4 regions of the Streptomyces sp. NPDC001903 genome follow, and region 3 is predicted to be linked to each of the others. Evidence: riboswitches for the same ligand, from Rfam matches in the RefSeq annotation. Region 3 holds a riboswitch; each other region holds the start of a gene.
The links. A riboswitch is a leader RNA that binds a small molecule or an ion and turns the genes downstream of it on or off. The one in region 3 is predicted to bind cobalamin.

Region 1: another riboswitch for cobalamin. It lies ahead of ACFYZS_RS02820 (energy-coupling factor ABC transporter permease); the one in region 3 lies ahead of ACFYZS_RS05670 (acyl-CoA thioesterase).
Region 2: another riboswitch for cobalamin. It lies ahead of ACFYZS_RS21665 (CoA-acylating methylmalonate-semialdehyde dehydrogenase); the one in region 3 lies ahead of ACFYZS_RS05670 (acyl-CoA thioesterase).
Region 4: another riboswitch for cobalamin. It lies ahead of ACFYZS_RS29900 (cobalamin biosynthesis protein); the one in region 3 lies ahead of ACFYZS_RS05670 (acyl-CoA thioesterase).

Annotation. Positions count from the first base shown of each region.
Region 1 covers NZ_JBIASZ010000001.1:607,236-614,660, reverse strand. The annotation lists gene ACFYZS_RS02850 (L-serine ammonia-lyase) at 1-910, shown strand, start outside; gene ACFYZS_RS02845 (hypothetical protein) at 1,220-1,567, opposite strand; gene ACFYZS_RS02840 (hypothetical protein) at 1,578-2,114, opposite strand; gene ACFYZS_RS02835 (hypothetical protein) at 2,334-2,639, shown strand; gene ACFYZS_RS02830 (SsgA family sporulation/cell division regulator) at 2,837-3,244, shown strand; gene ACFYZS_RS02825 (hypothetical protein) at 3,362-3,862, shown strand; cobalamin riboswitch at 3,933-4,157, shown strand; gene ACFYZS_RS02820 (energy-coupling factor ABC transporter permease) at 4,186-4,887, shown strand; gene ACFYZS_RS02815 (energy-coupling factor ABC transporter substrate-binding protein) at 4,893-5,273, shown strand; gene cbiQ (cobalt ECF transporter T component CbiQ) at 5,277-6,026, shown strand; gene ACFYZS_RS02805 (energy-coupling factor ABC transporter ATP-binding protein) at 6,023-6,844, shown strand; gene ACFYZS_RS02800 (PadR family transcriptional regulator) at 6,882-7,425, shown strand, end outside.
Region 2 covers NZ_JBIASZ010000009.1:202,134-209,558, reverse strand. The annotation lists gene ACFYZS_RS21670 (MDR family MFS transporter) at 1-2,309, shown strand, start outside; cobalamin riboswitch at 2,417-2,549, shown strand; gene ACFYZS_RS21665 (CoA-acylating methylmalonate-semialdehyde dehydrogenase) at 2,887-4,386, shown strand; gene ACFYZS_RS21660 (acyl-CoA dehydrogenase family protein) at 4,422-5,540, shown strand; gene ACFYZS_RS21655 (enoyl-CoA hydratase/isomerase family protein) at 5,540-6,625, shown strand; gene mmsB (3-hydroxyisobutyrate dehydrogenase) at 6,622-7,425, shown strand, end outside.
Region 3 covers NZ_JBIASZ010000002.1:446,447-453,871, reverse strand. The annotation lists gene ACFYZS_RS05690 (MarR family transcriptional regulator) at 1-248, opposite strand, end outside; gene ACFYZS_RS05685 (hypothetical protein) at 513-1,595, shown strand; gene ACFYZS_RS05680 (serine hydrolase domain-containing protein) at 1,644-2,792, shown strand; gene zwf (glucose-6-phosphate dehydrogenase) at 3,163-4,623, shown strand; cobalamin riboswitch at 4,709-4,935, shown strand; gene ACFYZS_RS05670 (acyl-CoA thioesterase) at 5,079-5,468, shown strand; tRNA gene ACFYZS_RS05665 (tRNA-Trp) at 5,517-5,591, opposite strand; gene ACFYZS_RS05660 (hypothetical protein) at 5,703-5,969, shown strand; gene ACFYZS_RS05655 (hypothetical protein) at 6,001-6,600, opposite strand; tRNA gene ACFYZS_RS05650 (tRNA-Met) at 6,992-7,065, opposite strand; gene ACFYZS_RS05645 (SRPBCC family protein) at 7,162-7,425, opposite strand, start outside.
Region 4 covers NZ_JBIASZ010000016.1:56,105-63,529, forward strand. The annotation lists gene ACFYZS_RS29880 (hypothetical protein) at 1-788, opposite strand, end outside; gene ACFYZS_RS29885 (alpha/beta hydrolase family protein) at 906-2,036, opposite strand; gene ACFYZS_RS29890 (anion permease) at 2,392-3,672, shown strand; gene ACFYZS_RS29895 (hypothetical protein) at 3,701-3,922, shown strand; cobalamin riboswitch at 4,058-4,209, shown strand; gene ACFYZS_RS29900 (cobalamin biosynthesis protein) at 4,247-5,206, shown strand; gene ACFYZS_RS29905 (cobyric acid synthase) at 5,203-6,786, shown strand; gene ACFYZS_RS29910 (putative cobaltochelatase) at 6,878-7,425, shown strand, end outside.

The sequences.
Region 1 (7,425 bases), on a different contig from region 3:
GGTGGACGAGGACGCGGTCGGCGAGGACCGGATCAAGCTCGACGACACGGTGCTGAAGTACCCCTTCCGCAGCGGCGACGAGATGCTGCGCATGGCCCGGGAGAGCGGGCTGTCGATCTCCGCGATGATGCTGGAGAACGAGAAGGCCTGGCGCACCGAGGAGGAGATCCGCGAGGGCCTGTTGGAGATCTGGCGGGTCATGCAGGCGTGCGTCGCGCGCGGCATGTCGCGCGAGGGCATCCTGCCGGGCGGCCTGAAGGTCCGGCGCCGGGCCGCGAACACCGCCCGCAAGCTCCGCTCCGAGGGCGACCCGCAGGCGCTGTCGATGGAGTGGATCACCCTCTACGCGATGGCCGTGAACGAGGAGAACGCGGCCGGCGGCCGGGTGGTCACCGCCCCGACGAACGGCGCCGCGGGCATCATCCCGGCGGTCCTGCACTACTACGTGAACTTCGTGCCCGGCGCCGACGAGGAGGGCGTGGTCCGCTTCCTGCTGGCGGCGGGCGCCATCGGCCTGCTCTTCAAGGAGAACGCCTCGATCTCCGGCGCCGAGGTCGGCTGCCAGGGCGAGGTCGGCTCGGCCTGCTCGATGGCGGCGGGCGCCCTCGCCGAGGTCCTGGGCTGCACCCCGGAGCAGGTGGAGAACGCGGCCGAGATCGGCATGGAGCACAACCTGGGCCTGACCTGCGACCCGGTCGGCGGCCTCGTCCAGATCCCGTGCATCGAGCGCAACGGCATGGCGGCGGTCAAGGCCGTCACCGCGGCCAAGATGGCCATGCGTGGCGACGGCAACCACAAGGTCTCCCTCGACAAGGTCATCAAGACCATGAAGGAGACCGGCGCCGACATGAAGATCAAGTACAAGGAGACCGCCCGCGGCGGCCTGGCGGTCAACGTCATCGAATGCTGACGCACCGCTGACCCGAAACACGACGAAGCCCTGTCAGGCAATAGCCGACAGGGCTTCGTCGTGGTCCGCTACCGCCGTACGTCCTTCAAGGATTCAGGCGCCCACATCACCGGTCATCCCGGAGTGTTCGAAGGTACGTGACCAGGTCTTCGGCCGGGACCTCGATCCAGGTGGTCCCGGGTCCACCAACCGCCATGACCTGGTAGCGCTCCCCGGCCACTTCCTTCACGAGGAACCGGCGACTGCCTCCGTCCAGCGGATCCACCCGAAGGCGGACGACGCCATGCGTGACGGTGGGGAAGAGTTCCCTCAGCCCGTCAATTCGCCAATTCTCATGAACTCAAATTTCGCCTCGAAGTCATCGAGGGAAATTCCTTCACGCCACGCAGAGACGGCCTCCACGAGCAGTCCGACTTCACCCGTCGACCCAGTCGCCCAGGTGAACCCCGGAATATGGATACCGATCAGGAACAATCGCTCGTCGGCTGCGAGACCGACCGACAGGACACCCCTGCCGGTCTCGATACTGACGACGGTGGAGGCAGAACCCACCGGCCCGATGTCGCACCCGTGCAGCGCAGCGGCCTCTTCCATGGCAGCCCCGAGGCCGCCGGAAGCGACCGAGTCCGGGTACAAGTCGTCCAGCCACGTATCCACGTTCCACCCCTCAGCAGTTGCAGTGCGGGAACGCGCCGCCCTTGAGGGGTTCCAGCGCTCCTCGCAGTGTCGATGGATCCGTCATGTGCGTAGCGGCATCCAAGGACATACCTCCGGCCCCGTTCGGGGAATACCACTTGATGGAATCCCAGGAGCGCTGACCGCAGCGAAGCCTTGGTGAAGCAGTCCCGGGGTCGTCGTAGCCGATGAGGTCGACGACCTGGCCGATGAGCTGGTCGCGCTTCTTCTTGGCCTTGGTGACCGTCGCGTTGGCCGCATCCAGATCGCTGCCGTCCGGCTCGGAATCGTCGCGCCACAGCGGAGGAGATACGCGGCTCTCGGTCCACTCCCCATCGGAGCCGCAATCGCCGGAGCACGAGATCAATCCGAACTCTGGTAGGCGAATGTGGACGTTCCACCGGTGGTGACGCGGGTGATGGAAAACCCGCGCGGCGCACCGCAGGTGCGGGCGTTGCCCAGGCACCCCGCCCTGGCTGTTCGACTGCAACGGCTCCGACGCCCAGCGGTGGACCAACACCAGCCTCAACGCGGCTCCCCTCCCGGTACCCGCACCCTGACGTCCCGGTTCGCCGGTTCATTGAGGTTTGCGGGGAGTTGATCACGCTTGAGGGCGAACCCTCCGCTCCGGGCTGGTTTCTCGATGATCACATGCGCCATGGTGATCACGTGACGTCGCGGCCACACCCCCCGGCGGTCGGCCAACCGCCTTGGACCGCAGCCTTTTTGTGTACTGGAGGACTTCATCATGGCAAGCAACCGCAGCATCCGCGTCCTGGCGGCTGTCGCAGCGCTCCCCTTCGCCGTCGCGCTCTTCACGGGCACGGCCCAGGCCGACAACGGAGCCGGTGCGGGCGTCTCGTCCAACGCCGCCGTCGGGGAGATCCTCGGCAGCGGGGTCGCGGGCGGCAACCTCGGCAACTCCTCCACCACCCAGCAGATCGCCACGGGCTCCGGGGCGTCCAACCAGGGCAACGGCGCCCAGGCCAACGGCGCCGGCTTCACCGCCATCGGGCAGTCCAACGACTCGTTCGTGTTCAACCCCGTCCCGTAGCGGACCGGTCACGCTGTGGCCCGCCCTCCCCCCGGAGGGCGGGCCCTTCGCGTTCCCCCTCCCCTTCCTGTGAGAAGAGGGGCCCAGCGGCCCCCGCGGTCGGGACCTTCGGCCCGCGGGCGCGGCCGGAGGGTGGGCTAGCTTGCCCGAGAGGGCCGCGAGCGCCCCGGCGGGGACACGAGAGAGAGGCGCAGCGCATGGACGGCATCGAGTACCGCGTCCTCCCGCTCCGGCTGGAGGCCGCGCCCGAGCCCGTGCCGGTGTGCGGGGCCTTCACCTACCGCCGCGACCGGCCCTACGAGCTGGCGCTCGACTTCCGGGGCGCCGGGATGCACCTGGCGCACTGGGTGTTCTCCCGGGACCTGCTGCTCGACGGGGAGACCCGCGCGACGGGCGAGGGGGACGTCCGGGTGTGGCCGCGCTGGCAGGGCGGGGAACCGCGGGTCTTCCTCGCCTTCACCAACGGTGCGCAGAGCTGCGTGGTGTCCGCCCGGGCGAAGGACGTACGGGTGCTGTGCCGGCGGCTGGTCGCGCTGGTGCCGCGGGGCGAGGAGCGGCGGCACTACGACCTCGACGCCGAGCTGAGCACCCTCCTGCCCCGGTAGAGCCCCATCTGAGAGGCTTTCTTTTGGTTTGGTGCGTTTTGGGTGCAACCATGAGCCTGCCGGGAGCGTCCTCGGCAGTGACACCGGTCCCCGTCTCCGAAGAATCAGGGGGACGTCATGAACCACCTCCGCCACCGGCGGCTCGTGGCCCTCGCCACAGGTGCGCTGCTCACCGCCGGGATCACCCTCGCCGCGCCGGCCTCCGCCGCCGTCCGGCCCACGCCGCTCGTCGTGAACGCCCGCTGGGGCGGACACTGCACGTACGACCGCATCGTCATCGACCTGCGGGGGTACGTCCCCCAGGCCACGGTCACCCGCGTTCCCCGGCTGGTCCACGACGGGTCCGGCGCGCCGGTCCCGCTGGCCGGGAAGCACTTCCTCCAGATCCGACTGCACCCCGCCGAGGCGCACGACCGCGCGGGCGACAGCACGTACCGCGGACCGAAGCTGGTCAAGATCCATCTGCCGCGACTGAAGGGCCTCGCCCTGACCGGCGACTTCGAGGGGTACGTGACCTTCGGCGCCGCCTTCGACGGCAAGCCCTCCTACCGCTCCTTCACACTGCACGCGCCCGAGCGGTTCGTGCTGGACGTCGCGCACCGCGACGTGTGCCGCTGAGGGCCGGGCGGGCGGGCGCCCCCGGGCGCCCCGGCGTGCGCGCCGGGTTGGTACAGGTCCGTCCGTCCGACTAGGGTCAACGGGCCTTGGTGTTCGGGAAACCGGTGGGAAACCGGTGCGGCCCTCGCCACTGTGAACGGGAAGTCCGGCTCCACTCTCCCCCAGACTCCGTCCGGGAGGTGCCCCCATCGGGAAGCCACTGGGCGGAGCGGAAGGATCCGCGCCGCCCGGGAAGGCGGAGCCAGGGCATCAGCACCCGTGAGCCAGGAGACCGGCCGGGGCGCGTTGTCCATCCACGAGGTGCTGGAGAGGTCTCCCCACTCATGCATATAGCCGAGGGGTTCCTACCCCCTTTGCACGCGGTCGCCTGGGGCGCCGCGTCCGCTCCCTTCGTCGTCCACGGTGTCCGCGCCCTCACCCGTGAGGTGAAGGCGAACCCGGAGAGCACGCTGCTGCTCGGCGCGTCCGGAGCGTTCACTTTCGTCCTGTCCGCCTTGAAGATCCCTTCCGTGACGGGCAGTTGCTCGCACCCCACCGGGACCGGACTCGGGGCCATCCTGTTCCGGCCGCCGATCATGGCGGTGCTCGGCACGATCACCCTGCTCTTCCAGGCACTGCTGCTGGCGCACGGCGGGCTGACCACCCTCGGCGCGAACGTCTTCTCGATGGCGATCGCCGGGCCGTGGGCCGGGTACGGGGTCTACCTGCTGCTGAAGCGCTTCGACGTCCCCCTGATGGTGACCGTCTTCTTCGGCGCCTTCTTCGCCGACCTGGTCACCTACTGCGTGACCTCCGTGCAGCTGGCGCTGGCCTTCCCGGACCCGGCTTCCGGGTTCCCGGGCGCGCTCGCGAAGTTCGGGGGCATCTTCGCCGTGACCCAGATCCCGCTCGCGGTGAGCGAGGGGCTGCTGACGGTGCTCGTGATGCGGCTGCTGATGCAGTCGAGCAAGTCGGACCTGGTCCGGCTGGGCGTGGCGAAGCTGAGCGGGCGCGGCGGGCAGAGCGAGCGGAAGGCGGCGGTCTGATGGGGATGAGCCGGAACGCGAAGATCAACTCCCTGCTGCTGCTCCTGGTGGCGGCGCTGGCGGTACTGCCGATCGCGCTCGGGATGGGCGAGGGCAAGGAGGAGCCGTTCACGGGCGCCGACGCGCAGGCGGAGTCGGCGATCACCGAGCTGAAGCCGGACTACGAGCCGTGGTTCTCGCCGCTGTACGAACCCCCCTCCGGGGAGGTGGAGTCGGCCCTGTTCGCCCTCCAGGCGGCGCTGGGCGCGGGCGTGCTCGCGTACTACTTCGGCGTCCGCAAGGGCCGCCGCCAGGGCGCTGCGCTCGCCGCCGCCGCGGGCCCTGCGGACACCGCCGGGGCGTCCGCTGCCGCCGGGGCGGCCGACACGGCCGCCGCGGAGTCGTAGGCGGTGCTGCCGATCGACGTGGCCGCGCACGGGAGCCGGTGGCGGCGCCGGCATCCGCTGGAGAAGGCCCTGCTGGGGCTCGGGCTGACGGTCACGGCCGTGTGCCTGCCGCCCTGGCCCGGCGGGCCGCTGGTCGCCGCCGCCACGCTCGCCGTGCTGCTCGGCCCGGCCGGCGTGGCCGGGCGGCAGCTGTGGCGGGCCTTCAGGATCCCGCTGGGCTTCTGCTTCACCGGCGCGCTGCCGCTGCTGGTCGCCGTCGGCGGGCCGGCCGGGTTCGTCTCGCTCGCGCCCGACGGCCCCCGGCATGCGGCGGAGCTGCTGCTGCGGACCTCGGCGGCCTCCCTCGGCGTGCTGCTGTTCGCCTTCACCACGCCCGTCTCGGACGTGCTGCCCCGGCTGGTCCGGGCCGGGGTCCCGGCGCCGGTGGTGGACGTGGCCCTGGTCATGTACCGCATCGGCTTCCTGCTGCTGGACTCGATGGCCCAGGTACGGCGCGCCCAGGCGGCCCGGCTGGGCCAGTCCGGGCGGGCGGCGGTATGGCGTTCGCTCGCCGGGCTCGCCGCGACCTCCTTCGTACGGGCCTTCGATCGCGCGGCGCGGCTCCAGGACGGCCTGGCCGGGCGCGGCTACAACGGCGCGCTGCGGGTCCTCGTACCCGAGGCGGCCCTGTCCTGGCGGTTCCTGGCGGCCTCGGGGGCACTGCTGGCGGCCCTGATCACCCTGACCCTCACCCTGAAGGGGCTCTACCTGTGAACCCGTTGGTGGAACTGGCCGGCGCCGGCTACGCGTACGAGGACGGACCCGCGGTCCTGGCCGACGTGGACTTCTCCATCGCCGAGGGCCGGGCGCTGGTCCTGCTGGGCCGCAACGGCAGCGGCAAGACCACGCTGATGCGGCTGCTGAGCGGGGGCCTGCGGCCCGGCTCGGGCGCGCTGCGCCTCGACGGCGCGGCGGTCTCGTACGACCGGGCGGGGCTGATCCGCCTGCGCACGGCGGTGCAGCTGGTGGTCCAGGACCCGGACGACCAGCTGTTCGCGGCCTCGGTGGAGCAGGACGTCTCCTTCGGCCCGATGAACCTGGGGCTGGCGGCGGAGGAGGTGCGCGCCCGCGTGGACTCGGCGCTCGCCGCGCTGGACATCACGGCGCTGCGGGACCGGCCGACGCACCTGCTCTCGTACGGCCAGCGCAAGCGCGCGGCGATCGCGGGGGCGGTGGCGATGGCTCCGCGGGTGCTGATCCTGGACGAGCCGACGGCGGGGCTCGACCCGGACGGGCAGGAGCGCCTGCTGGACGTCCTGGCCCGGCTGCGCGCGGCCGGCACCACGGTGGTCATGGCCACGCACGACGTGGACCTGGCGGTCCGCTGGGCCGACGACGCGGCGGTCCTGACCCCGTCGGGCATCCGCACGGGCCCGGCGCAGACCCTCCTGTCGGATCCGGAGCTCCTGGCCGCGGCCGGTCTGCGCCAGGCCTGGTCCCCGGCGGTGACGGCCCTCCTGCGCGCCCACGCCCTGCTGCCCCCGCACGCCCCGGGCCCGAAGACCCCGGAGGCCCTGGCCGCTTGGCGGTAGCCGTGTCCGCGGCCCGCCGCATCCCTAGGATGGCGGCATGTCGCTGCCGCACGCCATCCTCACCGCCCTGATGGAGAAGCCCTCGTCGGGGCTGGAGCTGACGCGGCGGTTCGACAAGTCGATCGGGTACTTCTGGTCCGCGACGCACCAGCAGATCTACCGCGAGCTCGGGCGGCTGGAGGAGGCCGGACTGATCCGGGCGCTGCCCAGCGAGGTGCCCGTACGGGGGCAGAAGAAGCAGTACGAGGTCCTGGACGCGGGCAGCGCCGAGCTCGCGCGGTGGGTCGGCGAGCGCCAGGACCCGAAGGCCGTCCGGGATCCGCTGCTGCTGCGGATCCGGGCCGCGGCCGTGGTGGGGCCGCAGGGGCTGGCCGCGGAGCTGCGGCGCCATCTGGAGCTGCACCGGCGGCAGCTGGCGGTCTACGAGGCCATCGAGGAGAAGGACTTCCCGCCGGGGCGGGACTCCGAGGAGGACCGGCTGCGCCGGCTCGTCCTGCACGGCGGCACCGGCCTCGAGACGTTCTGGCTGCGCTGGCTGGAGGAGGCCCTGGCCGAGGTCGAGGACATGGAGGACACGGCCT
Region 2 (7,425 bases), on a different contig from region 3:
CCGCCGTCCCGTGGGTGGCGACCCAGTACATCCCCGGCCCCGACCTGCACGCCGTCGTCGCCAAGCACTTCGGGCCGCTGCCCGAGCACTCGGTCCGCACCCTCGCCAACCGCCTCGCGCTCGCCCTCGAGGCCGTGCACGAGGCGGGCCTGATCCACCGCGACCTCAAGCCGTCCAACGTCCTCGTCACCGTCGACGGCCCCCGCGTCATCGACTTCGGCATCGCCCGGGCGATGGACAGCCTGGCCGAGGAACACAGCCTGCACACCCGCACCGGCATGCTGATCGGTTCCCCCGGCTTCATGTCGCCCGAGCAGGTCCGCGGCCTCGAACTCAGCCCCGCCAGCGACGTCTTCTGCCTGGGCGCCGTCCTCGTCTACGCCGCCACCGGACGCCTCCTGTTCGGCGCCACGGACACCGGCCTGAACGCCCACCTCTTCCGGGTCGCCGAGGAGGAGGCGGACCTGACCGGGGTGCCGGACGCGCTGGTGGACCTCGTACGGGCCTGCCTGCACAAGGACCCGGCCCGGCGGCCGAGCCCCCGCGAGGTGGCCGAGCGCACGACGCCGGACCAGGAGGCGGAGTGGCTGCCGGGCACCGTACTGGCGCAACTGGGACGGCACGCGGCCGAGTTGCTGGACTTCGCCCCGGCCATCCCGGCCCAGCCCCAGGCTCCCGCGCAGCCGCCGGCTCCGCAGGACCGGCACCCGGCCCAGCCGCCGCCCCTCCCGCCCGCCTACGCCCCGACGCCTCCCGCGCCCTTCGATCCCGCGCGGGGATTCGGGCCGCCTCCGGGCGCACCCCCGAGCTCCTGGCCGCTGCCCCCGCCCGCCCCGGCCTCGGCCCCGGACTCCCTCCCCGACCCGGCGCCCGCGCACCCCGGACGCTGGTGGGGCCTCGCGGTGATCGCCCTGGTGCAGCTGATGGTGCTGCTCCAGGCGGCGAACTTCGGATTCGCCCTTCCGGCCGTTCAGGCCGACCTGCGCCTGTCCACCGGCGGCGTGCGCACGATGGGCAACGCCTACGCCATCGCCTTCGGCGCGGTGCTGCTGATCGGCGGCCACATCGCGGACCGCGCGGGACGCAAACGGACACTCGTCGTCGGCCTGCTCGGCTTCGCGGTCGCCTCCGCGCTCGCCGGGGCGGCCGGTGGGTCCGGCACGCTCGTCTGGGCCCGCGTCCTCCAGGGCGTCTTCGGCGCGCTGCTCACACCGGCCGCGCTGTCGCTGGTGGCCACCGGGTTCACCGACCCGAAGGAACGCGGCAGGGCCTTCGGGATCTACGCCGCGATCGCGGCCGGCGCTACGGCGCTCGGTATGGCGGAGGGAGGGTGGCTGCTGAGCGCCCTGAGCTGGCGCGTAGCGCTGTACGCCGGCGTCCCCGTCGCGGTGATCGCCCTGATCGGAACGCTCACCCTGGTGCACGAGCGCCCGGGCGGCGCCGCCGGCCGCTTCGACGTGCCGGGCGCACTGCTCGGATCGGGCGGGGTGGCCGCGCTGATCTACGGGCTCGGCGAGGCCCGGCCGCGCGGCTGGGCCACCCCCCTGGTCCTGATCCTGCTCGTGGGCGGCGCCCTCCTGCTCGCCGGCTTCCTGTGGCGGCAGTTCGCGGCATCGAACCCGCTCCTGCCGGGGTACGTCCTCAAGGACCCCGGCCGCGCGGGCGGCCTCCTGGTCATGCTCCTCGCGGGTGCGGGCATCTTCGCCCTGTACCCGGTCGTGGGCTACTACCTGCAGGTCGTGCTCCGCTACGACCCGGACACGGCCGGACTGGACTTCCTCCCCGTGGCCGTCGCGGCCGTGGTGGGTTCCACCCAGGTCTCCGCCCGGCTGCTGCCCCGCGTCGCGCCCCGCGTCCCGGTCCTGGCGGGTCTGGTGCTCGCGGCCGTCGGGCTGTTGCTGCTGACCGGCCTCGGTTTCGAAAGCCCGTACGCGACCGGGGCGCTGCCGGGCATGCTCCTGATCGGCCTCGGGGCCGGCACGGCCTTCGCGCCGATCTTCGCAACCGCGACCGCCGGGGTCGCCGCGGGGCACGCAGGCGGAGCCGCGGCAGTCGTCTTCACGGCCCAGGCGCTGGGCACGGCGATCGGTGCGGCACTGCTCGACACCGTGCTCTCCGCCCGCGTGGACCGCCTGCGCCACGGGGCGGTGCTGCCCGGCATGATCCAGAAGGAACTGCTGCGCGCCTACACCGTCAACCTCTGGTGGGCGGCGGGCGCGGTACTGCTCGCGGCCCTGGTCGCCGGCGTGACCGTCCGCTCCCGCGCACCCCGGGACAGCGCCCGGCCGGCCCCCGCGGCAGGCGCCTGATCCCCTCCCGCGTTCACCCGGGGCGGTGCGGTGGCCGGACTTCCGGTGGAGGGGGGTGGACTTACTAGGACGTCCAACTATATGTTCGTGAGCGAGCCCGCGGTGCAGGGAAGCCGGTGTGAATCCGGCGCGGTCCCGCCACTGTGACCGGGGAGTGTGCTGTCCAGCAGGTCAGGCCACTGACGGAGCGATCCGTCGGGAAGGCCGGGCGGCGCACGCTGATCCGGGAGTCAGGATACCGGCCGTGGGGTGTTCCGTGTTGTCCACGAGGATGGAGAAGACACGCATGGCACCGGTACGTGACCACGGCCCTGGTGATCCGGCGGATTTCGCGAAGTACGCGGCCGTGACCGCGCGTTCGTAGCTCGTCGAAGGCATCCGCACCCGCGCCTTGCACCCGCTTCCCGCAAGCGCGTCCCCCTCCGCGTCCGCATCCGCGTCGGCACCCTGATCCCGCCGCGCGCCTGCCGCCTTCGCGTCCCGCGGCCTGCCCGACGACGGCGCGCACCACGATCGGTGCCGTCGCGCGGGCCTGCCGCGCCCTCCTCGGATCTCACCTGACGAGAGCAGGCTTCCCATGGTCCGTGAACTCACCCACTTCATCGGCGGAAAGCACACCACCGGAACCTCCGGTCTCCACGCCGACGTGTACGACCCCAATACCGGCGCCGTCCAGGCCAGGGTCCCCCTGGCCGGACGCGCCGACACCGAGGCGGCCATCGCCAACGCCGAGGAGGCGCAGGCGGAATGGGGCCAGTGGAACCCGCAGCGGCGCGCCCGCGTCATGCTGCGCTTCCTCCAGCTCGTCGAAGGCGAACGCGAGGCACTGGCCCGGCTGCTGTCCGCCGAGCACGGCAAGACCGTCGCCGACGCCCACGGCGACCTCCAACGCGGCCTGGAGGTGGTCGAGTTCGCCGCCGGGATCCCGCACCTGCTCAAGGGCGAGTTCACCGACAACGCCGGCACCGGCATCGACGTGCACTCCCTGCGTTCCCCGCTCGGCGTCGTCGCCGGGATCACCCCCTTCAACTTCCCCGCGATGATCCCGCTGTGGAAGGCCGCACCCGCCCTCGCCTGCGGGAACGCCTTCATCCTCAAGCCCTCCGAGCGGGACCCGTCCGTACCGCTGCGCCTCGCCGAGCTGTTCCTGGAAGCCGGCCTGCCGCCGGGCGTGCTCAACGTCGTCAACGGCGGCAAGGAGGCCGTCGACACCCTCCTGGAAGACCCGCGCGTCCAGGCCCTCGGCTTCGTGGGCTCCACCCCGATCGCCGCGCACATCTACGCCGCGGCCGCAGCCCACGGCAAGCGTGCCCAGTGCTTCGGCGGTGCCAAGAACCACATGATCGTGATGCCGGACGCCGACCTCGACCAGGCCGCGGACGCCCTCATCGGTGCCGGCTACGGATCGGCCAGCGAACGCTGCATGGCGATCTCCGTCGCCGTCCCGGTGGGGGAGGAGACGGCGGACGCGCTGGTGGCCAGGCTCAAGGAGCGCATCTCCGCGCTGCGCATCGGAACCTCCGACGACCCGGACGCCGACTTCGGTCCGCTGGTCAGCCGGGACGCCCTCGACCGGGTCGAGCGCTACGTCGGCATCGGCGCCACCGAGGGCGCCGAACTCGTCGTGGACGGGCGCGGGTTCACCCTCCCCGGACACGAGAACGGCTTCTTCGCCGGAGCCTCCCTCTTCGACCGGGTGACCCCGCAGATGCGGATCTACCGCGAGGAGATCTTCGGCCCGGTGCTGTGCGTCGTACGGGCCGCGGACTACGCGGAGGCCCTGCGGCTGCCCAGCGAGCACCCGTACGGCAACGGCGTGGCCATCTTCACCCGGGACGGGGACACCGCCCGCGACTTCACCCGGCGGGTCAACACCGGCATGGTCGGCGTCAACGTCCCCATCCCGGTCCCCGTGGCCTACCACACCTTCGGCGGCTGGAAGAGGTCCGGCTTCGGCGACCTGAACCAGCACGGCCCCGACGCCGTCCGCTTCTACACCCGCACCAAGACCGTCACCTCGCGCTGGCCCTCTGGGGTCAAGGAGGGCGCGAGCTTCACCATCCCGACGATGGGGTGACCGCCGTGACCACGACCCCGCTCAGCAAGGACCAGATGGCCCTGGCCGAGGTCACCCTCGACTTCGCCCAGGAGCAGCTGGCCCCGCACTCCCTCGCCTGGGACCGGGACAAGCACTTCCCCGTCGACGTACTGCGCCGCGCGGCCGGCCTCGGCCTCGCCGGACTCCACGTGCGCGAGGAGTCCGGCGGCTCCGGCCTCAGCCGCACCGACGGAGTGCTCGTCCTGGAGGTGCTGGCCACCGGCTGCCCCTCCATCGCCGGCTACCTCTCCATCCACAACATGGTCGCCTGGATGATCGACCGGTACGGGGACCAGGACCAGCGGGCCCGCTGGCTGCCCGGCCTCTGCGCCGCCGAGACCCTGGGCAGCTACTGCCTGACCGAGCCCGGCGCGGGCTCGGACGCGGCCGCACTGCGCACCCGCGCCGAGCGGGACGGCGACGGCCACTACGTACTGACCGGAGTCAAGCAGTTCATCTCCGGCGCCGGCGCCTCCGACGTGTACCTCGTCATGGCCCGCACCGGCGGCGACGGCCCGGCCGGAATCTCCGCCTTCGTCGTCGAACGCGGCGACCCCGGGCTCTCGTTCGGCCCCGACGAACGCAAGATGGGCTGGAACGCCCAGCCCACGCGACAGGTCGTCCTCGACGCCGTGCGGATCCCCGCCGACCGGCGCCTGGGCGCCGAGGGCGACGGCTTCCGCATCGCGATGAGCGGCCTCAACGGCGGCCGCCTGGGCATCGCGGCCTGCTCCCTCGGCGGCGCGCAGAGCGCCCTCGACCGCAGCCTCACCCACCTCGCCGACCGGGAGGCCTTCGGCGGGCGGCTGCTCGACGCGCAGGCGCTGCAGTTCCGGCTGGCCGACATGGCCACCGAACTCACCGCCGCCCGCGCCCTGGTCCGCACGGCCGCCGGGGCGCTGGACCGCGGCGACCCCCAGGCGCCCCAGCTGTGCGCCATGGCCAAGCGGTTCGCGACCGACACCGGCTTCACCGTCGCCGACCGGGCCCTGCAACTCCACGGCGGATACGGCTATTTGAGCGAGTACGGCATCGAGAAGATCGTCCGCGATCTCCGCGTGCACCAGATCCTGGAAGGAACCAACGAGATCATGCGCGTCATCGTCGCCCGCGGCCTGACGGAGAACCTGTGATGGCGGCCGCGCCGGAAGAGGACCGGCACGTCCTGGTCCGCGTCGAGGGCCACGCCGGCCACCTGACCCTGAACCGGCCGGGAGCCCTCAACGCCCTCAGCCACACCATGGTGCTGCGCATCGAGGAGGCGCTGACAGCCTGGGAGAACGACCCCGCCGTACGGACGGTGGTGATCTCCGGAGCCGGGGAGCGCGGCCTCTGCGCGGGCGGGGACATCCGCTCCATCCACGCGGACGCCCGCGCGGGAGGCACGGCCTCGGCGGACTTCTGGCGCGACGAGTACCGGCTCAACGCCCGGATCGCCCGCTACCCCAAGCCGTACGTCGCCCTCATGGACGGGATCGTGATGGGCGGCGGGGTCGGGATCTCGGCCCACGGCACGGTCCGGATCGTCACCGAGCGCTCCCGGGTCGCCATGCCCGAAACCGGCATCGGCTTCATCCCCGACGTCGGCGGCACCTACCTCCTGGCACTGGCCCCCGGGGAGCTGGGCACCCACCTGGCACTGACGGGCGCACCCGTCGGCGCGGCCGACGCCCTGCTCTGCGGCCTCGCCGACCACTTCGTACCGGCCGACCGGCAGGGCCGGCTGGTGGCGGACCTCGCCCGGGTGCCCGTACACCACGCGCTGGCCCCGCACGTCGCCGAGGCGCCGCCGGGGCGACTGGCGGCCCAGCGCGAGTGGATCGACCACTGCTACGCGGCCGACACCGTGGAGGAGATCCTGTCCCGCCTCCTGGGCGCCGGCGAACCGGCGGCCGAGGAAGCCGCCGCCACCCTGGCCGCCAAGTCCCCGACCGCGCTGAAGGTCACCCTGGCCGCCCTGCGCGCCGCCCGCGGACTCGGGCCGCTGGAAAGGGTGCTGGAGCAGGAGTACCGCGTCTCGTGCGCGGCCCTGCGGTCGGCCGACCTCGTCGAGGGCATCCGCGCCCAGGTCATCGACAAGGACCGCAGTCCGCACTGGTCGCCCGGCACCCTCGCCGAGGTGGCCCAGGAGGACGTGGACCGGTACTTGGCCCCGCTCGACGCGGACCGCGAACTGCGGCTCGCCCCCGCCGACTCCCCTCAGGAGGTGCCCTGGTGACCACCGTCATCGCCTTCATCGGCCTCGGCCGCATGGGCGGCCCGATGGCCGCCAACCTCGCCGCCGCCGGACACCGGGTGATCGGCCACGACCTCGTCCCCGACTCCGTGGCCCGGGCCTCCGCGGCCGGCGTGGAGGCGGCCGAATCCGCCCTCGCGGCCGCCGCCGAGGCGGACGTGGTGATCACCATGCTGCCCGCGGGAGCCCACGTGCTCGGCCTCTACCGGGACGAGGGGCTGCTCGCGGCCGCGAAGCCCGGCACCCTGTTCGTCGACTGCTCCACCATCGACGTGGCCGACGCCCGGGCCGCCCACGAGGCCGCGGCCGGGGCCGGCCACCGGGCCCTGGACGCCCCCGTATCGGGCGGAGTCATGGGCGCCGAGGCCGCCACCCTCACCTTCATGGCCGGCGGGGGCGAGGCGGAGTTCGCCCGGGCCGCGCCGCTGCTGTCCGCGATGGGGAAGAAGACCGTGCACTGCGGAGGCGCGGGCGCCGGGCAGGCCGCGAAGATCTGCAACAACATGATCCTCGGCATCTCCATGATCGCCGTCAGCGAGGCCTTCGTCCTGGGCGAAAGCCTCGGTCTCTCCCACCAGGCGCTCTACGAGGTCGCCTCCACCGCCTCCGGCCAGTGCTGGGCCCTCACCACCAACTGCCCCGTCCCCGGCCCGGTCCCGGCGAGCCCCGCCAACCGCGCGTACCGCCCCGGATTCGCCGCCCCCCTCATGGCCAAGGACCTCGGCCTCGCCGCCAACGCCCTGCGCGCGGGCGGCATCGACGCCGGACTCGGGCTGCGCGCC
Region 3 (7,425 bases):
CGGACGTCGCCCGCCGCCGGGGAGGCGGCCGGGGCCGGGGGCCGCCTGCGGCGGCGGGCGCGCCCCGCGGTGGCGTGCTGCGCGGCGTCGGCCCGGTAGGCGGTGGGGCCGCCGTTGCGGGCCACCTCCCGGGTGACGGTGGAGATCGGCCTGTCCAGTCGCCCGGCGATCTCGGTGTAGGTGAGCCCTGCCCCGAGTCCCTCGGCGATCTCCCGTCGCTCGTTATGGGTCAGTCTGCCTCCGGGCATCGCCATGGCCTCCGCGTCGGTTCCGGGTGTGCGGCCAGTATTGCGTTCGCGGTCAGTCCATTGCAAATTCCCTGCGCGTGGATTTGCATTCGGCTTCATTGTCATTGCAAGAGTTTCGCTCAATGACCAGGCAGAATGCCGAAGTTGGTCGCTTTTTGATTGACGAAAAAGTGAAAGCAATTTAGCTTTTAGTCATTCGCGAACAAGCGGAGTGAACCGAGCAGGCCCGGCCGAGGGCTGCTCGCCGCCCTGATCGGAGCCCCCATGACATCCCTCCTCACCCCCGTGCGCGCCTGGCACCGGCCGCTGGTGGTCTGTGCCGCACTGATGCTCGGGCTGGTACTCGTCTCCGGCGTCGGCACCTTCGTCGACGGACGGACCCTGCTGGACGAGTCGGTGTGGGTGAAGCCGCTCAAGTTCGGCTTCGCCTTCGGCCTCTACGCGGGCACGCTGGCCTGGCTGCTGACCAAGCTGACGAGGGGCAGACGGCTGGGACGGTGGCTGGGCACCGTCTTCGCGGTGGCCGCCACCGTCGAGGTGGGCGCCATCACCGCCCAGGCGGCGCGCGGCACCTTCAGCCACTTCAACGCGGACCGGAGCGACCCCGTCACCCTGGCCCTGGTCCCGCTCCTCACCTTCGGCGTGATGGTCATCGTCGTCGCGCAGTTGATCCTGGCGGTCGTCGTACTGATCCAGCGCACCGGGGGAGCGGCGCTGAACCGCGCCATCCGCTCAGGCCTCGCGCTCGCCACCTTCGGCATGGTCGTTCCGGTCTTCTGGATGATCACCGAGATCCACTCCCGGACGGTGACCGACGCCAACGGCCGCCCCGTACAGATGTACCAGGGCCACGGCATCGGAGACCCCGACGGCCACGGCATGCCGCTGACCAACTGGAGCGTGACCGGAGGCGACTTCCGGGTACCGCACTTCTTCGCCCTGCACGGCATCCAGGTGCTGCTCGTGATCACCGCGGTACTGGGCGCCCTGGCCGCCAAGCACGTCCGGCTGCGCGACGAGAAGGTACGGGCACGCCTGGTCGGCAGCGCCGCCCTCGGCTACACGGGGCTGGTCGCGGTGGTGACCTGGCAGGCGTGGCGCGGCCAGTCCCTGATCCATCCCGACGCCGCCACCCTCCTCGCCCTCGCCGCGGTGCTGCTCCTCACGGCGGCGACCACCGCAGCAGTCATCGCGAAGGCCGGACGCGCCACGGCCGGACGCGCCACGGCCGGACGCGCCACGGCCGGACGGGCCACAGCCGAGCCCGTGACGGCCGACTCCGCCGCGGTCGAAGCGGCCGCGGCCGAGCCCGCCGCAGGCCCCGTGCTCTCCCGGCCGGCGTGCTGACCCCGCCTTCCCGCCCCGATGAACCGATCACCCGAAAGGAAGACCGCCATGACCACGCCCCACTCCGCCGAGGCGACCGCAACCGTGGAGGGTGCCCCGACGGACCCCGCGCCGGCCCCCGTCCGCTGCGCACTGCAGAATGCCCTGGACGGCGCCGTGGCCCAGGGCGGCGCTCCCGGCATCGTCGTCGAAGTCAGTGACGGCCGTGGCGAGTGGTTCGGCTCGGCGGGCTTCTCCGACACCGCGACCGGGCGCAAGCGCCACCCGTCCGAGCGGTTCCGCATCGGGAGCACGACGAAGGCGTTCACCGCCGTGCTGGTGCTGCAGCTGGCGGCCGAAGGCAGGCTCGGCCTCGACGACACGATGGAGCGGTGGCTGCCCGGACTGGTGGCGGGCAACGGCTACGACGGCCGTTCGATCACCGTCCGGCAGCTGCTCAACCACACCAGCGGCATCTTCAACTACGGCAACGACCCGGAGTTCTTCAAGAAGGGCATCGGCGCGCAGTGGTTCGAGCACCGCCACGACACCTACACCCCCGAGCGCTTGGTCGGCATCGGCCTGGCCACCCCGCCGGCCTTCGCTCCGGGGGACGCGTTCCTCTACTCCAACACCAACTACTTCCTGGCCGCCCTGATCGTCGAAAAGGTCACGGGCGGGACGTTCGGCGAAGCGCTCACGCAACGGATCCTCCGGCCCCTGGAGCTGACCGGGACCTACCTGCCGGACGCGGAACCGACGATCCGCGGGCCGCACCCCCGGCACTACTCCACCCTGTTCGCCCCCGGCCCCCGGCCCGAGGTGCACGACGCGACCGAGATGAACCAGTCCTTCGCATGGGCGGCCGGCGGTATCGTCTCGACCACCGGCGACCTGCGGCGCTTCCTCGGCGAGCTGCTCCGGGGGAACCTGCTGCCCGCCGATCAGCAGCAGGAGATGTTCACCACCGTCGACACCGCGGGACCCGTGCCGTGGATTCCGGGCACCCGGTACGGCCTGGGCGTCTTCTCCCAGGCGCTGCCGGCCGGCGTCACGGTCTGGGGCAATGCGGGCGCGACGTACGGCTCCTGGACCTACGCCGTGGGCTCCCGTGACGGCGAACACCTGCTCACCAGCCAGGTCAACGGAGACTGGAGCGGCCTGGGCGTCTTCGACGACATCCTCGCCACCGAGTTCGGCGTGGCTGCCGACGGCTGAGGGACGTCGGAGGCCGGACGGCGGGGCTGCTCCAAGACCGGGCGACCGCCGGCCCCGGCGGCGCCGTTCGCCCGTGCGGCGCAGTCCCGCCCGGGCGGCGCAGTCCCGCCCGGGCGAGGCCCGCACGCCGGCGAGCGGGGCCGCTGCGGATGGCCGCCGCGCCATCGGCAGGTGCCTGCGGCGACCTGAGCACCAGCGGCCCGCCCGTGCACGCTCCCGTCCGTACGGGCCCGGGGTGCCGGATCGGCCGGGGACGCGCAGAGTGGGGCCTGAGGACGCACGGCCGCCGCCAGGGTGGCGCGTCGGAAGACGGCACGGGGCCCGGACCGGGCCGGTGCAGCGCTGAGGCGCGGACGAGTGAGGATGCCCGATGGTCCAGCCCGCCCAGTCCCCCGAGCCGCCCGCGGACCACGTCATCGTGCTGTTCGGCGCCACGGGCGACCTGGCCCGGCGCAAGCTGCTGCCCGGGCTGTTCCACCTGGCGCGAGCGGGGCTGATGCCGCGGCGCTACCGCATCGTCGGCACCGCGCCGGCGACGGAGGCCCTCACCGACCAGGAGTTCCGCAACCACGCGCAGCAGGCGGTGGCGGAGTTCGGGCGTTCGCGGCCCGAGGGCCCGGCCTGGGAGGCGTTCGCGGCCGCCCTGTCCTTCGGCGCGGCCGACACGGGAGCGGCGGATCCCCTGATGACAGCCGTACGCGAGGCCGAGGCGGCCCTGGGGGGCGAGCCGCGCCGGCTCTTCCACCTCGCGGTGCCCCCCGTCGCGTTCACCTCGATGATCGAGCTGCTCGGCGCCACGGGGCTCGCCGGGGACGGCCGGGTCATCGTCGAGAAGCCCTTCGGCACCGATCTCGCGTCCGCCCGCGAGCTCAATGCCGCCATCCACGCCGTCTTCGACGAGTCTCGGGTGTTCCGGATCGACCACTTCCTCGGGAAGGAAGCCGTCGACAACGTCCTGGCGCTCCGCTTCGCCAACGGCCTCTTCGAACCGCTGTGGAACCGGGAGCACATCAGCCACGTACAGATCGACGTTCCCGAGCACATCGACATCCAGGGCCGCGCCCGCTTCTTCGAGGGCACCGGAACCTTCCGCGACATGGTCGTCACCCACCTCTTCCAGCTGCTCGGGTTCATCGCCATGGAACCGCCGGTCGCCCTGGAGGCGGACGCGCTCCGCGACGAGCAGGTCAAGGTCTTCCACAGCATGCGCCCGCTGGACCCCGCGCACGTCGTCCGAGGCCAGTACACCGGCTACCGCGACGAGCAGGGAGTGGATCCGGCGTCGGACACGGAGACGTTCGTCGCGCTGCGGGTCGGGATCGACAACTGGCGCTGGTCGGGGGTGCCGTTCCACCTGCGTACGGGGAAGGCCCTGGCCGAAGGCCGGCACGTGGTCACGCTCGGCCTGCGCGAGCCCGTCCTGCGGATGTTCCCGCTGGACGCGCGGGCAGCCGCGGACGGCCGGAGCAACGAACTCGTCATCGACTTCGACGACCCCGGGTCCATCACCGTCCGCTTCCTCGTCAAGGAGCCGGGGCCCACGATGCAGCTGGCCGACGGCGACATGGTCTTCAACTACCGCACCTCGTTCGCCGCACAGAACTTCCTGGAGGGGTACGAGCACCTCCTCCTGGAGGCCATGCGCGGCAACCAGTCCCTGTTCACGCGCTCCGACGGCGTCGAACGGCTCTGGGAGGTGGCGGCCCCGCTGCTCGACACCCCGCCTGCGGTGGAGCCGTACGCCCCCGGGAGCTGGGGTCCGGGCGGCATCGACGCCCTCGTCGCGCCGTACCGCTGGCACCTGCCCGACCGGCGGGCCACGTCCGCGTAGGGGTGTCCGCAAAGCCCTGGCTGGCGCCGGCCGGCCTCGCGGGGGCACGGAGGCACCCGTGGTGGGGGTCGTTGTCGGCGCGAGTAGGGTGGCCGGTGCAGCTGGTTCGCCCCGTCCGCCAGGCGGGATGCGTCGTAAGAGGGAACCCGGTGGGAATCCGGGACTGCCCCGCAGCGGTGAGCGGGAACGACCGCCGTCATACGCACTGGGACCGGACAACGGTCCTGGGAAGCGACGGCCAGTAGGAGCCCGCCGGGAGACCGGCAGGCATGCCCGCGAGTCCGAAGACCTGCCCGCTGCCCGCATGCCGAAACGGCATGCGGGGGCTCGGCGACCACGCCGGTGCCCTTTCCCGCCGCAACTCGCGAAGGAGAGTTGACGTGGCCGACCTGACCGCCACCCCCGAGCGCCTGTCCAAGCAGCCGGGTGACTCCCGGGTGACGCTCGCCCACATCATGAGCGAGCACGACACCAACCTCTACGGCACCATCCACGGCGGCGTGGTGATGAAGCTCATCGACGACGCGGCCGCCGCGGCGGCCGGCCGCCACGCCGACGGCCCCGCGGTGACCGTGGCCGTGGACCGCATGTCCTTCCTCGCGCCCGTACGCGCGGGGGACCTGCTCAGCGTCGACGCCGAGCTGGAACGGGCCGGCCGGACCTCGATGACGGTCGGCGTGCGCGTAGGGGCCGAACGCTGGAACGCCTCGGGTCCCACGAGCCGAGTGGCCACGGCCCGGCTGACCTTCGTCGCGATAGACGCCGAGGGCCGGCCACGGCCCGTCCCGACCCTCGAAACGCCGCAGTCCTCGGCCTCGGCGCCGGAAGGCCCCGCCACCTCCTGAGCAGGGCCGGGTCCGAGCGGGTCGCCAGACCCACGGCGCGGGGCGGGGCGGAGCCGGCCGGATTCGAACCGGCGTCCTCGTGATTTTGGAGACCACGCGCGTCGACCTCTGCGCTACGGCCCCGCCCACGCCCGTGATCCTAGGGGGTGTCCCGTCGATCAGGCCGGGCCCGATCGACAGGACACCCCCTGGTGCCGCATCGGCCGACCTGCGCCCTGCATGTACCGTCAGGGCATGGACGCCCGCCACCAGCCGACGCTTGACGAGATCGAGGAGCGCTTCGTCGCGCTGGTCGATGGACGGCTGACCCGGGACGAGGCCGACCGCTGGGCCGGCCGGTGGGTGGCCGACGATGGGCTGGACTGGGACGACATCTCCTGGTGGGCACTCTGTCTCCTCCACGGAATCGACCTTCCCGCGGACGAGAGCGGCGCTTACCTGCACGACGACGAACAGCTGCGCGCCTGGCTCGCCGAGCTGAGGAAAAACCGGACGAGGTGACGCGCCCGGGGCGACTGGGCGGCGCCGTAGGCTACTTGACGCATTCCTGCAGGGGTTCGGCCGCTGCCACCCGGGCCCGGAGTCTCGGGTCGACCGTGTTGTCGGTTACTTCCACACCGGTCTGTGCCTTCAATTCCTCGCGGGTGATCTTGGAGTGGACGAGCGGCTTGGTGCTGTCGCGTTTCCACGATGCTCCGGAGGAGTCGCGGAACCAGACGGTTTCCACCTCGATCCGGGTGTCCGGCGTCCACGCGTCTCCGAGGGAAGCCACCAGTACATCGGGGGTGAGGGTGACCTTCGCACAGGGAGGAAGGGTCTGGAACACGACCAGGAACACCCTGCCGTCCGGGCGTGGCTTCGAAACGCTCGGACCGGGTAGCGCGCGTCCGACCACCGCGATCTCGGTGATCGGGTCCCAGGACCGGTTGGAGATGACGCCGCTGCTCCCGCCGTTTGCCAATCGCTCCGACCACATGGACACCAACTCCGCCTGCTTGCGCTCCTTCGTCTCGTCGTCCTCACGGGACTGGTTCAGCTGGTCCACCGCCACTTCGGTGGCGTAGTACGTGCTCACACCGGTGAAGAGCAGACCGCCGGCCGCCACCAGCACGGTGACCAGCGTGGCGGTCACGGTCCAATCGACCCGCCGCCACCACCGCAGCGCGGGAGCACGGCCGGGCTCGGCGTCGGGTGTCGCCGACTCTCTCGGCCGGACCCGCTGAGGGCGGGGCCGCCGACGGGCAAGCCTGAGCCGGGCCTGACGGCCCGCGATACCTGCCAATGAAGCACTCCCGGAGCTCACCGAAGCCTGCTGCAGCCGACGCTCCCCATGATGGTGAAGCGGAGAGGCGGTGCAGCGGGTGCTTTGCCTCGGCTATACCGTCTTGTTCCGGCTCCGGGGCGGGTCGTGGGCCGCCCCGGGTGAGACCGGTGGCGAATCCACCGGCCCGGGCAGCGTCAAGGTGTTCGGGTACGGCGGAAGGGCCCGGATCCGTGTGAGGATCCGGGCCCTTCCGGTGCAGTAGCGGGGACAGGATTTGAACCTGCGACCTCTGGGTTATGAGCCCAGCGAGCTACCGAGCTGCTCCACCCCGCGTCGGTGAACCCACCTTACGGCACCACACGGCGGTGTTCGACCAGGTTTCACCGCGGGTGCCTCTCGGACCCGCCGGGAGCAAGGGCTCGAGCCCCGTCAGCGCTCCTTCGGGGCGATGGCCATGAGCAGCCGGACGTACGGGGACCAGCGGGCGCGCCGGGCCGGGTGTTCGGCGCGGTCGAGGCTGTCCTCCAGCAGTGCGTCGTGGAGCCAGCGGTAGGCCAGCGGCCAGCTCAACCGGGCGATTCCGGTGACCCGCATCGACAGGGTGTGGCGCAGCACCGTGTGCTCGTTGTCGACGGGCAGCACCGCGTACTCGTGGAAGCCGTGGAAGCCGCGCGGGCCGCTGAAGGCGAAGCG
Region 4 (7,425 bases), on a different contig from region 3:
GCGTCGACGGCGGCGAGCCCGCCGAGCGCCCAGCGCAGCAGCCGGGCGAGCGGGACGGGCGCCGTGTGGCCGTTCGCCTCGGGGGCGGCCTCCGGGCCCGCGCCCGCAGCCTCTGCGGGCGAGGCCTCCCGCGCGGGGGCGTCGTACGGGATCTCGCAGCGCTCGTCGCGCAGTTCGGTGACCCGCTGCCCGAGCAGGTCCAGCAGATCCGGAACGGTCACGGGACCGGCGGACAGCTGGAGCAGGGACAGCAGTTGGGGCATCGCCTCGACCACTTCGGCGACGACCGCCGGGGCGATGTCGGCGGGGGCCGGATGGACCAGCGACCAGGCGTCGAACAGGGCGACCCAGCCGCGCAGTACGGCGGTGTCGTCGCGGTCCCAGGCACGCAGCCGCCAGCCGGGCCGAGCCTGGCCGCCGTGCACCTCGACGAGGCCGGCGAGCCGGGCGCGGTCCCAGCCGACCCGGATCTGTCCGTGTGTCAGGTTCAGTTCACCGGCGGCGCGTTCGACGTCGGCGGCGGGCAGCGCTCCCGCCGGGGCGGGCCTGCCCCCGTCGCCGGCGCCGAGGTTGAGTTCGGCCCAGCGGGCGAGCCGTACCGCGTCGGCCAGCGAGGCCCGGGCCCGGCTCGCGAGTTCGGCCGTGGCCGGGGTGCCCGCGGGGGGCCGGGAGGCGGTACGGGCGCGTCGGTCGGTCACCGCCTTGCGGGCCGCGGCGACGGAACGCGGGGAGACGAGTCGGAGTCTGGAGTCGCGAGCCAACTGCTCATCAGGCTTTCGGGACGTCACGGAAGCAGTCTCGCCCGTCACCGGCCTAAAGCCCAAACGGAACCAGCCATTATCGCCAGTCGACGGGGGGACATACCAGGAGAATCCCCCCTCCCCGTCCCGTCCGGCACACGGCCTTCACATAAGAGGGGTGAGGAAGCGCCTCAGGGCTTCCTCGTATCCGGCCGGATCCGCGTTCCACATGGCCCCGTGCGGGGCCTCGCGGACGGTCCTCAGCGTGACCAGGTCGGGGCGGGCGGCGGCGAGCCGGCGCGAGGGCTCCCAGGGGGCGAGGGTGTCGTCCGGCCCGTGGAAGATCAGTACGGGCACGCGCAGCGCGGCGGGGTCGGCCCCGGGCGGAAGCCGGTCGGCGCGCAGTCCCGCGCGCCCCTCGGCGGCCCGTACGGCGAACGGGACCAGCGCGGCCGGGGTGCGGCGGGCCGCGACGAGCGCGCGCAGGGTGGTGTGCCAGTCGAGGACCGGCGAGTCCAGCACGAGCCCGGAGATCCGGTCGGCGAGCGCCGAGCGCTCGGCGGCGTGCAGGGCCATGGCGGCCCCGGTGGACCAGCCGTGCAGGACGACCCTGCGGGCGCCGTAGCGCACGGCGTAGCGGATGGCGGCGTCCACGTCCCGCCACTCGGATTCACCGAGGTGGCCGAGACCGTCCGGTGACGCGGGCGCCCCGAGGTCGCCGCGGTAGGCGAGGTCGAGGACCGGCATCCGCTGGCGGTGCAGGAAGGGCATGACCACCATCGGGTGCTCGCGGCCGGCGCCGAGCCCGTGCACGGTGATCACCCAGGTGTCGCGGGCGGCGGGCACGAACCAGGCGGGCAGCCCGCCGAGCTCTCCGGGGACGTCCACGTCGGCGTGGTCGAGCCCGAGGGCGGTGCGGGGGTTCCCCACGTACACCTGGGGGGTGAGGGTGACCCGGGTGCCGGGGTCGAGGCTGCCGTGGGTGACGGCGAGGAGCCGGCGTACGACGGCGTCCGGGCCGGGATCGAATCCGTCGAGGACGGGTCCGACCACGGCGTGCACCCCGGGTGCACCGAGCCCGTACGTACCCGGGCGCAGGGAGGCCAGCGAGCGGGTCAGCGTGATCCGCCCGGAGCCGCTGGAGTGGACGCTGAGCCGCGGCCCGCCGGGCAGGGGGCGGCCGGGGTCGTGGCGCAGGGCGGCGTCGGCGGCGTACCGGCCGGCGGCGACCGCGGCGGCGCCGGCCCCGACGAGAGTGGTCGCGACGGCCGCGGCCGTCGCTGTGGCGGAAGGCACGGCTCCAGTGTCGAGGCGGGAGGGCCGGCGGGCCACTGGAGCGGAATGCTCCGATTGGGGCCGGGAGGGGGCGGGAAGGGATGACCGGGCGGTCCGGCGGGTCTGCCGGTTCCAAGTGATCTGCATCTCCCCCCGAACCCCTCCGGGGCGGCCCCGGGGCCCTTCGGCCCCTTCCCGAGCCGCCGGGTTACCGGGCGTTGACGTGCATCAATCGCCGTATCAGCCACAAAATGGGGATGAAGGTCCCGATGGCACGACGGGCCAGTACACCGCTCCGCCGGAGTCAGTTCACCTTCCGTTCATCCAGGTTGCCTACGGTCGCCGAGCCACTGACGTCAAACAGAAGCCTGGGTAAATGGAGCACATAACGCTTCTCCTCGGGATCGTGATCATCACCGCTCTCGTGTTCGACTTCACGAACGGTTTCCACGACACGGCCAACGCGATGGCCACCACCATCTCGACCGGCGCCCTCAAGCCCAAGACGGCGGTGGCCATGTCCGCCGTGCTCAACCTCGTCGGCGCGTTCATGTCCGTGGAGGTCGCCAAGACGATCTCCAAGGGCCTGGTCAACGAAGAGGGCATCCAGCCAGAAGTGATCTTCGCGGCCCTGGTCGGCGCGATCCTCTGGAACCTCGTCACCTGGCTGGTCGGCCTCCCCTCCAGCTCCTCGCACGCCCTGATGGGCGGCCTGGTCGGCGCGGCCGTCGCCTCTGCCGGCCTCGGCGCCGTCAACGGCGGCACGCTCGTCACCAAGGTGCTGCTCCCCGCGGTCGCCGCGCCGATCGTGGCCGGTGCGGCCGCGATGCTGGCTGCCAAGATCACGTACAAGCTGGGCGGGAACGTCGGCAAGAAGACGTCCGCCAAGGGCTACAAGGCCGGTCAGATCGCCTCGGCCGGTCTCGTCTCCCTCGCGCACGGCACCAACGACGCGCAGAAGACGATGGGCATCATCACCCTGGCGCTGGTCGCCGGCGGCGCGCTCGCGCCCGGCTCCAACCCGCCGGTCTGGGTCATCGTCTCCGCCGGCATGGCGATCGCGATGGGCACCTACCTGGGTGGCTGGCGCATCATCCGCACCATGGGCAGCGGCCTGACCGACCTCCAGCCGCAGCAGGGCTTCGCCGCCCAGACCTCGGCCGCGAGCGTCATCCTGGCCTCCTCCACCCTCGGCTTCTCCCTCTCCACCACCCACGCGTGCTCCGGCGCCGTCATGGGTGCGGGTCTGGGCCGCAAGGGCGGCGTGGTCCGCTGGTCCACCGCCACCCGCATGTTCATCGCCTGGGGCCTGACCCTGCCGGCCGCCGCCGTGGTCGCCTCCGGCGCCGAGCTGGTCATGCGCACCGGTGACGTCGGCGTCGCCGCCGTCGCGCTCTTCCTCGTCGCCTCCTGCGTCGCCATCTGGGTCATCTCGCGCCGCCAGGTCGTCGACCACAGCAACGTCAACGAGGTGCAGCAGGCCGCCGCCGAGGAGCCGGGTGTCGTCACCACGGCCATGGCCGCCGTCACCGTCCCGCCGACGGTGGCCGCCGAGGCCGCGGCCGGTACGACCGCCGCGGTCACGGACGAGGCCCTGAAGGCCACCATCCCGGCGGCCGCCCCGACCACGCCGGCGGCCCCCGCCGCCGCGGTCTGACCCCGAGAACGACAGAGGAATCCGCAGTATGAAGATCGACTGGGCAGCACTCGGCTCCGTCTTCGGGGTCAGCCTCTCCGCCACCGTCGCCCTCGTGGCCCTGTTCACGCTGGGCCTGGTGGGCCTCTCCAAGCACGAGGCCGCCACCGAGCAGGGCGGCGCCGCCACCCTCGCCCGCAGCGGTGCCTACGCCTGCTTCGCGCTCGTCGCGGGGGCCGTCGCGTACGGGATCTACCTGATCGTCACCTGATCCGGGTCGGCGCGATCCGATCGATTCGGGCACGGTGTACGAAAGCTCCCCCCGGGGTTTCCCGGGGGGAGCTTTCGTACGCCTGTGACGTGTGCCGTCCGCCCGCCCCGCCGCAGGTCAACGGCGAGTTGACGGGCCTTCGCGGTGCGTGGTGGACTGCCCGAGCCAATACGGCGGCATGGAGAGGAAGTCCGGTGCGAATCCGGCGCGGTCCCGCCACTGTCACCGGGGAGCACGCGGCTCGTGCGCCCCGGGAGCCAGGAACTCCCACCGCCGGACACGTCGAACCAGGGCGCGGACCCTGAGTGAGGACATACCTGCACCATGCGTGCCGATCGCGTCTTCGCGTACGGCGCCGCGGCGGGCCTGATAGGCGACCGGATCCTCGGTGATCCGCGCCGCGGGCACCCCGTGGCCGCCTTCGGACGAGCCGCCGCCGCCGTCGAGCGCGCCCTGTGGCGCGACGACCGCGGCCGGGGCGTCGTACACACCCTCCTGTGCGCCGGGGGCGCGGCCGCCGTCGGCGCGCTGGGCGCTCGCGCCGTGCGCTCCCGGCCCGCGGCCGCCCGTATCGCCCTGACCGCGGCGGCCACCTGGGCCGTCGTCGGCGGCACCTCGCTGGGCCGGGAGGCCCGCGCCATCGGCGGCGCGCTCGCCGCCGGGGACGCCGAGGTGGCCCGTGAGCGGCTGCCGCACCTGTGCGGGCGCGATCCGCAGGCCCTGGACGAGCAGCAGATGGCCCGCGCCGTCGTGGAGTCGGTCGCCGAGAACACCTCCGACGCGGTGGTCGGGGCCCTGGTGTGGGGCGCCGCCGCCGGTGTCCCGGGGCTGCTCGCCTTCCGCGCCGTGAACACCCTCGACGCGATGGTCGGCCACAAGTCCCCGCGCTACCTGCGCTACGGCTGGGCCTCCGCCCGGCTCGACGACCTCGCGGGCTGGCCGGGCGCCCGGCTGACCGCGCTGGCCGCCGCAGCGGCCGGGCCCGACCGGCGGGGGGCCGTACGGGCCTGGCGCGCGGACGCGGCCAAGCACCCGAGCCCGAACGCCGGGCCCGTGGAGGCCTCCTTCGCGGGGGCGCTCGGCGTACGGCTGGGCGGGACCCTGGCGTACGGGGGCCGGGTCGAGCACCGGGCCGTGCTGAACGGCGAGGAGGGGCGGCCGGTCGAGGTCGCGGACATCGAACGCGCGGTGCGGCTGTCACGTCAGGTGACGTGGCTGGCGCTGGGGGCGTGTGTGGCACTGCGCTGTGCGGTGTCGTACGGCATACGGAAGGGACGCGCATGAGCGGCGGCAGGCTCGGCGGAGGACTCCTCGTCGCGGGCACCACGTCGGACGCGGGCAAGAGCGTGGTCACGGCGGGCATCTGCCGCTGGCTGGCCCGGCAGGGCGTGAAGGTGGCGCCCTTCAAGGCGCAGAACATGTCGCTGAACTCGTTCGTGACGCGAGAGGGCGCCGAGATCGGGCGCGCGCAGGCGATGCAGGCGCAGGCGGCGCGCGTGGAGCCGACGGCGCTGATGAACCCGGTGCTGCTCAAGCCCGGCAGCGACCAGAGCAGCCAGGTGGTGCTGCTGGGCAAGCCGGTGGGCGAGATGAGTGCGCGCGGGTTCTTCGGGGGGTCCGGGCCCGCGGCGCAGCCGCAGTCAGGCGCCGTGTCCCCCGGGAAGGCGCTGCACGGTGGGCGGCAGGAGCAGTTGCTCGGCGTCGTCACGGACTGCCTGGAGCAGCTGCGGGGCACGTATGACGCCGTGATCTGCGAGGGGGCGGGCAGTCCGGCCGAGATCAACCTGCGCCGGACGGACATCGTGAACATGGGCATCGCGCGGGCCGCGCGGTTCCCGGTGGTCGTGGTCGGGGACATCGACCGGGGCGGGGTCTTCGCCTCGTTCTTCGGGACGACGGCGCTGCTGTCACCGGAGGACCAGTCGCTGATCGCCGGATACATGGTCAACAAGTTCCGCGGCGACGTGTCCCTGCTGGAGCCCGGCATGGAGATGCTGCGCGACCTGACCGGGCGCGCGACGTTCGGCGTCCTCCCCTTCCGGCACGGGCTGGGCATCGACGAGGAGGACGGGCTCCGGGTCTCCCTGCGGGGGGCGGTGCGCGAGTCGGTGGTGGCTCCGCCGGTCGGCGAGGACGTGCTGCGGGTCGCGGTGTGCGCGGTACCGCTGATGTCGAACTTCACGGACGTGGACGCGCTGGCGGCGGAGCCGGGCGTGGTGGTGCGGTTCGTGGACCGGGCCGAGGAACTGGCCGACGCGGACCTGGTCGTGGTGCCGGGCACGCGCGGCACCGTGAAGGCGCTGGAGTGGCTGCGCGAGCGCGGCCTCGCGGACGCGCTGCTGCGCCGGGCCGCGGAGGGCCGGCCCGTGCTGGGCATCTGCGGCGGCTTCCAGGTGCTCGGCGAGCACATCGAGGACGAGGTCGAGTCGCGGGCGGGCTCGGTGGACGGGCTGGGCCTGCTGCCGGTGCGGATCCGCTTCGAACGCGAGAAGACCCTGGAGCGGCCCTCCGGGACCGCGCTCGGCGAGGCGGTCGACGGGTACGAGATCCACCACGGGGTGGCCGAGGTGCTCGGCGGGGAGCCGTTCCTGGACGGCTGCCGGGTCGGTTCGGTGTGGGGCACGCACTGGCACGGCTCGCTGGAGTCGGACGGCTTCCGGCGGGCGTTCCTGCGGGAGGTGGCCTCGGCTGCCGGCCGCCGCTTCGTCCCTTCCCCGGACACCTCGTTCGCCTCCCTGCGGGAGGAGCAGCTGGACCTGCTGGGCGATCTGATCGCCGAGCACGCGGACACCGATGCCCTGCTCCGCCTGATCGAGGGCGGCGCCCCCACGGGCCTCCCCTTCCTCCCCCCGGGCGCGCCGTGACGGCCCGGGGCCCGCGGGCGCCCTTCCCCGCCCCGTACGACCGCACCCTCCCGCACGCGCGTACCCGTACCCGTACAAGGAAAGGCATCGCATGAGCACGCCCTACCCGTTCACCGCAGTCGTCGGCCAGACCGACCTGCGGCTGGCGCTCCTGCTCAACGCCGTGAGCCCAGCGGTCGGCGGCGTCCTCGTGCGCGGCGAGAAGGGGACCGCCAAGTCCACCGCCGTCCGCGCGCTGTCCGCGCTGCTGCCGCAGGTGGACGTCGTCCCCGGCTGCCGGTTCTCCTGCGCTCCCGGCGCCCCCGACCCCGCCTGCCCCGACGGCCCCCACGAGCCCGGTCCCGGGGCCGCCCGGCCCGCGCGCATGGTCGAGCTGCCCGTCGGCGCCTCCGAGGACCGGCTCGTCGGCGCACTCGACATCGAACGGGCCCTCGCCGAGGGCGTGAAGGCCTTCGAGCCCGGCCTGCTCGCCGACGCGCACCGCGGGATCCTGTACGTCGACGAGGTCAACCTCCTCCACGACCACCTCATCGACCTCCTCCTCGACGCCGCCGCGATGGGCGCCTCCTACGTCGAGCGCGAGGGCGTCTCCGTACGCCACGCCGCCCGCTTCCTGCTCGTCGGCACCATGAACCCCGA